DNA from 3 places in the Chitinophaga sp. LS1 genome. Region 1 is predicted to be linked to each of the others. Evidence: riboswitches for the same ligand, from Rfam matches in the RefSeq annotation. Region 1 holds a riboswitch; each other region holds the start of a gene.

Region 1 (2,206 bases):
GCATCTGCAATACTACCGGGACGTAAGCCATCACCTAATGAGAAAGAGACGTCATAGATTTTCATGATTTCGCAGATCTCTTCGAAGTGGGTGTAGAGGAAGTTTTCCTGGTGGTGTGCCAGGCACCATTTGGCCATGATAGAGCCCCCGCGGGAAACGATGCCCGTCATACGATTGGCGGTGAGTGGGATGTAGCGGAGTAGTACGCCGGCATGGATGGTGAAATAGTCTACGCCCTGTTCTGCCTGTTCGATAATGGTATCACGATATATCTCCCAGGTAAGGTCTTCAGCTTTACCATTTACTTTTTCCAATGCCTGATAAATGGGTACAGTGCCGATAGGTACAGGTGAGTTGCGCAGGATCCATTCACGTGTTTCATGAATGTTTTTGCCGGTGCTGAGATCCATGATGGTATCGGCGCCCCAGCGGCAGGCCCACACTGCTTTTCCCACTTCTTCTTCAATGCTGGAAGTGACGGCGGAGTTACCGATATTGGCATTGATCTTCACCAAAAAATTACGGCCAATAATCATTGGTTCGCACTCTGTATGATTGATATTGGCAGGGATAATAGCTCTGCCTGCGGCAACTTCCTGTCTGATGAATTCAGGTGTGATATGTTGTTGTGCGGCACCTTGATTTTCGCGGATAGCGATGTATTCCATTTCGGGCGTGATGATCCCTTTGCGGGCATAGTGCAGCTGTGTGGCGTTTTTTTGCGGCGCCCATGCGGCGCGCAGTTTTGGCAGACCTTTGCGTACATCAATCTCAATAGCCGGATCGGTGTAAGGGCCACTGGTATCGTATACAATGAGTGGTTCATTAGGAGTGGTTTCTCCTTTACTACCATACAGTCGGGTAGGTGTTAGCGTTATCTCTCTCATAGCAACGCCGTTAATGTAGATTTTCCTGGATGCGGGTAGTGGATTGCGTGAAATGTTTTCGATTTTCATACAACAAATAAGATGGGTGAAGAAATGAGAAGTCCTGCTGCGAGGGGATGCCCTGCAGTGCACAAATAATTAAATGAAAAAATTAACCTCCCTGTGTAGCGCGGATGATGGTAATACTATCTGCGGTTTGCAAGATGTGTTGCGGCCATGCGGGTTTAGGGATCACCTCCCTGTTGATAGCCACGGCCAGTCCTTTGTCGGATGGTAGTTGAATAAACTGTAAGAGTGCAGCGATGGTTATTCCCTGCTGCACCGCATAAAGTTTATTGTTTACAGTCACTTCCATGAATACATGAATTAAGGTGAAACAATAAACTTTAAGGATGGTAGAAGATGTGAGGATTCAGGTTACTTATATCTACAGCAAAAGAAGCTGTATCAAGTACTTTTCCCTACGGCAGTATGAGCTGCGTCAGGTACTGAGGGTCTCATCTCAGCTTTCCGGGTATGGTGGCCTGGAAAACACCCCTAAAGTGAAGCATAAAGGTAGGGGAAAAAGTCCATATCTTTGAGCGTATGAAAAATAGCTTGCTGCTGGTGAGTTTTATCACCATCTTTTCATTTGCCTGTCATCACTCGCGTAAGCCTGAGAAAGAGGAGGCTGTTGTAGATACCCCGGTATATGCGCCTGCAATGGATACAGTGCCTTCGGTTGTAGAAGACTCAACTGTGACCGTATCCGCTGATACCATCGTAATCGACACGGTAAAGCTGATTGGGAAGTGGTTGCAGCCTGTAACGGGAAAGGACAATGAGTGGCAGGGTATGGAATTGAAGAAAAACAGGAAAGCGATTGCGATCAATATGTACTCGCTGGTGTATGAAAAATGGGAGTTACAACATGATACATTGTTACTGTGGAATCATGCAGAAGGAGTGAAATCATCGGATAGTACAAGAACCATAGATACTGTAATTATCAGAGACCTTACGGATACTTCACTGGTATTGTTTCCTGTGAAGGCCGCAGAGGGATACCTGGAAAAATACAGGAAAGAAACTGGAGGGAAAAAAGTGAAGTCACGTAAGTAAGTTCACGCCTCTCCCTCCGGAGTGAATCAGCTATACATTTGCCATAAGGTAACAGCGAGGGCAACAACGGCCATGAATATACCGGCGGTAGCGACCTGCATATCATCAATATTCTTACGGGCTTTTATATCTGAGAGTCCACCCATGATGATGGCTGCAATAGCAAAGACAAGACCTGTTTCAGGGTTTCTTGCCACGAATGCATACACAGCGGAAGA
Region 2 (2,206 bases), 2.2 Mb from region 1:
CCAGCCACCACCTACACTCCAGCTGAATTTAGTGCCCTGGTAATTGACAGAGAAGATGCTACCATAGAAATCATTGTCCAGCCATAGCTGGCGGATGAGGTCTGTGCTGGTCACTTCCGCATCATTGATAACAGGGTTGGTAAGGCCATAAGCACTGTAAGCCTGTGCTTCTTTGTACTGCTCGTAATACCCTTTGCCTTTGGTATAGTGAGCCGCAACGGTGAAGTTCAGTTTATCGCTGAGGGCCTGGTTGAGGAACAACTGGTAGTTGTCCATCTGGTAATTGTCTGTTTCGTTATTATAATAAGAGCCATCCGATTTTTGTCCGGCAGAGTTATAGGTACGGTGGGTAGCCAGGGAATCCTGTGGTACGCCGTTCCATGCCTGGTAAGTCTTTTCAGTGCCAGAGGAAATGTTGAGGCGGATGGCGGTGTTTTTGGAAATATATGCGGCAGAAGTATAAAAAGCTTTGAGATTGGAGCTGGCACGATCAATATAACCATCGGAGGTGACTCTTGACAGGCGGGCATCTACAGTGAAGTGGCCGTTAATAAGCCCGGTACCTGCTTTTACTGTATTCTTCCATGAATTGAAAGAGCCGAAGCTGTTATAGATTTCGCCATAAGCTTTCTCCCGGTAATCGTTGGTGCTGATATTGAGAGAGGCGCCGAAAGCCCCGGCACCGTTGGTAGAGGTCCCTACACCCCGTTGCAGCTGAATACTGCTTACGCTGGAAGCGAGGTCTGGAATATCTACAAAATAAGTGCCCTGTGATTCCGCATCATTGACAGGGATACCGTTGTTCGTAACATTGATACGGGTGATGTCTGTACCTCTTACGCGCATGCTGGTGTAACCAATGCCAGTACCTGCATCGGAGTTGGTCACTACACCTGGCATTTGATTGAGCAGGATGGGGAGATCTTGTCCCAGGTTTTGCTTTTTGATCTCTTCGGCGGTGATAGTAGATTGAGTAAATGGCGCATGCTGGCCTACGCGGAGGCTGGTGATTTCAACAGGCTGTACGAAGAGGCCGGTTTCTTCCAGTTGCAGATCGGCATTGGTACTAGTTCCGTTTGTATGCACAGCAGTGGTGAGGGGTTGAAAGCCCAGGTAAGTTGCTTTGATAGTAAAGGTGCCCTGTGAAGGGAGTAAAATGCGGTAAACCCCATTGGCATTGGAATGGGCGCCGGTATTATCGGCAGAAAGGATGCTGACAGACACGCCTTCAAGGGGGTGGCCGGTTTTTTTGTCAGTGATTATACCGGTGAGCACGGTTTGTGCATGTACCGAGACTGCGCTGAAAACCAGCCATAGCAGTAAGAATTGTCTCATGGACTCAACAGTTTAAAAAGCTACGGTATGAGGGTAGCATTAAGTTATCTGCTACGCATGTGCGTGCAGCTTGCCATATGTGGGTAAGGAAGAATTGGTTCACTTACCTTTCCTAATCAGCATTACCTGATCAGGTTCAACGGGTCTGATCTCAGCCTGATAGTAAGGCACCCCGAGGTGAAGCCGGCTGGTGGTTTTGAAAAAATGTACGATAGTACATACCGGATTCCGAAACAAAGGTATAGAGAAAAATTTTTTAAATGGAAGAAAATTGTTAAATTAGAATTGCATATATATTATCCCCCCTGGAAAGTTTTCACACGTTTTATTTTTTTAATGTTAACCATCAATTTGTAATTGCATGATCAGACTTTCGGTCATTGGCCATCTGGGGCATGATGCTTTGAAAAAAGTCATCAACGGGAAATCAGTGCTGTCATTCAGTGTAGCACAAAATGAACAGTTTAAAGATTTAATGGGAGTAGTACAGGAGCGTACTACATGGATTAATTGTTCTGTCTGGGGGCGGGATAATCTGGGACCGTATTTAAAGAAGGGAACGCTGGTGTATGTGGAAGGCAGGCCTGTGTTCAAAGGGTATGCGGGTAAGCAGGGCGAGGTGCTGGCAGGTGTGAACATGAGAGTAGCGGAACTGGCGTTGCTGCCGGGAGCGAGGGGGGTATTGGGAACTGGAAGTGCAGGGGTAGAGGAGGAGCGAAGTGAGGAAGAATTAGAAAGGGAGAATGAAGAAGATGATGATGATGAAGGTGTAAGAAATGATTTGCCATTTTAATGAATTTCCTTTTTAAAAGGGATAGTTTTCGTCTATAGGTCTGTTCTTTATCCCTGGTGTGATGTCGGCAGTTCATTG
Region 3 (2,206 bases), 1.7 Mb from region 1:
ATTGTTGTGCCACCCATAAGTTGTCGTTGATGATCAAGGGTACCCTGTGAGGAATGAGCGCTTCTTTGAGACGAAGGGCTCGTTCTAAAAATGCAGGATTATCCAGTTGCTTTTCGCGTAACTGAATTAAATCTACGCCCCCTTTCACAGCTGCTTTCGCCACTGCAACCAGGTCCCTGCCTTTGCAGGCTTCTTCGCTGATAACCAGGTATAATCTGCGATTAAACATTAGATTCCTCTATTTTAATCAGTGAAGCCACTACCTCATCTGTCAGTTGATATAACTGGTCCAGTATATGTACCTGCATACTACCCGGCCCGGCAGATACCTTAGCCGCTTTTTCACCTGCTATACCCAGGAGCGCCATGGCTGAAACGGTTGCACAAAATGGATCTTTGGGATTAACTGCTGCAAAAGCGCCAATCAGGGCAGTAGCTGTACACCCCATACCTGTCACCTTTGCCATCAATGGGTGTCCGTTTGATAATAATATCGTGGTGTCTTTGCCAACAATGATATCCACGGCACCAGATACACAAACTACACTGCCAAACTCCTGTTGCAGAAAACGAGCTGCTTCTACAGCGGCAGTGCTTTCCTGTGTGCTATCCACGCCTTTGGTGGTGCCGGCATTCTTACGGGCAAGGGCCATGATTTCAGACGCATTGCCACGGATAATGGTAGGCTTCAGTTCCAGTAATTGTTTTAATACTTCATCTCTGTAGGGGGTTGCACCTGCTCCTACAGGGTCCAGTATCCATGGTTTACTCAGGGTATTCGCCTGACCGATAGCAAGTTCCATACTCTTTACCCAGTATTCATCGAGGGTACCGATGTTGATGACGAGTGCTCCTACAATCCTGACCATGTCCACCATTTCCGAATGAGCATGGGCCATAATGGGAGATGCACCTACTGCCAGCAATGCATTGGCAGTATTATTCATGACTACATAATTTGTGATACTGTGAACCAGCGGGGATTGTTGCCGAACAGCCAGGATCTGTTCCCTGATAAACTCCTTCATAATGCCATATAAATTTTAAGTATAATGGCCAGGAGTACGCATGCGCTAAGCTGCTGCTTTTCCCTACGCCGGTACTAGCCGGATCAGGTTCGAAGAGTAATTCTCAGTCCCAGTGAAGGAACACCCCTAAAGCCTGCTCAAATTTAGCAAACAACGGGAGAAAATGACATAATTATTTTTTATACTTGTGTCTATGCGGTTAATTGTATCAATGGCGGCCATCGCCTGCCTTTTCCACGGAAGTGTTTCTGCCCAAACATCAGACCTTCTACGTTATGTTCAGCCACTTTCTGGCACAGCAGCCAGCACTACGGCTTCTTCCCGGAAACATGGCAGCGGCACTGAATCTTATGCCAATACCATTCCGGCAGTTGGACTGCCTTTTGGTATGACGCAATGGACTCCACAAACAAATACGACCGAAAACAAATGTTTTCCGCCATATACTTACAGAGACAGCCTGTTGACCGGGTTTAGAGGTACACACTGGCTGAGTGGATCCTGTACCCAGGATTATGGTAGTTTCACCATTATGCCTATCACCGGGCACTTTACAACTAACTATGCAACACCGTTTTCCCACGACAAGGAAATCAGTACCCCTGCTTATTACAAATTAACCCTACCTGCTGTTAGTACGGAGATCACAGCCACTTTAAGATGTAGCATGATCCAGTTCACTATGGAAAAGACGGATAGTCTGTACCTGTTGCTGACAGCAAATAGTGACCGGCAGGAAGGTATTGTGAAGATTAACGCATACAGACATGAGATTACAGGTTACAATCCTGTGCATCGTATTTACCAGGGATGGGGAGAACCGGCAGGTTTTTGTGGCTTCTTTGTGATGCAGATAGAGACAGTGACTACCATAGATAAATCTGGCTATGCGGCTTATTACCTGCAAAAAGGTGAACAGGTAAGGGTACGTATTGGAACCTCTTTTACCAGTATTGATAATGCCCGTAAAAACCTGGAAGCTGAAATACCCGATTGGGATTTTGCTGCCTTGAAAGCGAAGAATGAAGCTGTCTGGAACAAAGCACTGAGCCAGATACAGGTGGAAACAACCAGGGAAAAAGACAAACGTATTTTCTATACGGCGTTATACCATGCTATGCAGCACCCAAGGTTGTTCAATGATGTAGATGGCAAGTATCCGCGATTTGCAGGAGATT

What was found. Region 1 has a riboswitch for thiamine pyrophosphate ahead of thiS (sulfur carrier protein ThiS). Riboswitches for the same ligand answer to the same signal wherever they lie in the genome.
Region 2: another riboswitch for thiamine pyrophosphate. It lies ahead of QQL36_RS34080 (TonB-dependent receptor); the one in region 1 lies ahead of thiS (sulfur carrier protein ThiS).
Region 3: another riboswitch for thiamine pyrophosphate. It lies ahead of thiM (hydroxyethylthiazole kinase); the one in region 1 lies ahead of thiS (sulfur carrier protein ThiS).

What each region holds. Positions count from the first base shown of each region.
Region 1 covers NZ_CP128362.1:1,843,323-1,845,528, reverse strand. The annotation lists gene thiC (phosphomethylpyrimidine synthase ThiC) at 1-956, opposite strand, end outside; gene thiS (sulfur carrier protein ThiS) at 1,039-1,242, opposite strand; TPP riboswitch at 1,329-1,436, opposite strand; gene QQL36_RS07565 (lipocalin family protein) at 1,473-1,988, shown strand; gene QQL36_RS07560 (hypothetical protein) at 2,015-2,206, opposite strand, start outside.
Region 2 covers NZ_CP128362.1:8,317,035-8,319,240, reverse strand. The annotation lists gene QQL36_RS34080 (TonB-dependent receptor) at 1-1,335, opposite strand, end outside; TPP riboswitch at 1,428-1,520, opposite strand; gene QQL36_RS34075 (single-stranded DNA-binding protein) at 1,697-2,128, shown strand.
Region 3 covers NZ_CP128362.1:108,332-110,537, forward strand. The annotation lists gene thiE (thiamine phosphate synthase) at 1-229, opposite strand, end outside; gene thiM (hydroxyethylthiazole kinase) at 222-1,028, opposite strand; TPP riboswitch at 1,072-1,166, opposite strand; gene QQL36_RS00505 (GH92 family glycosyl hydrolase) at 1,222-2,206, shown strand, end outside.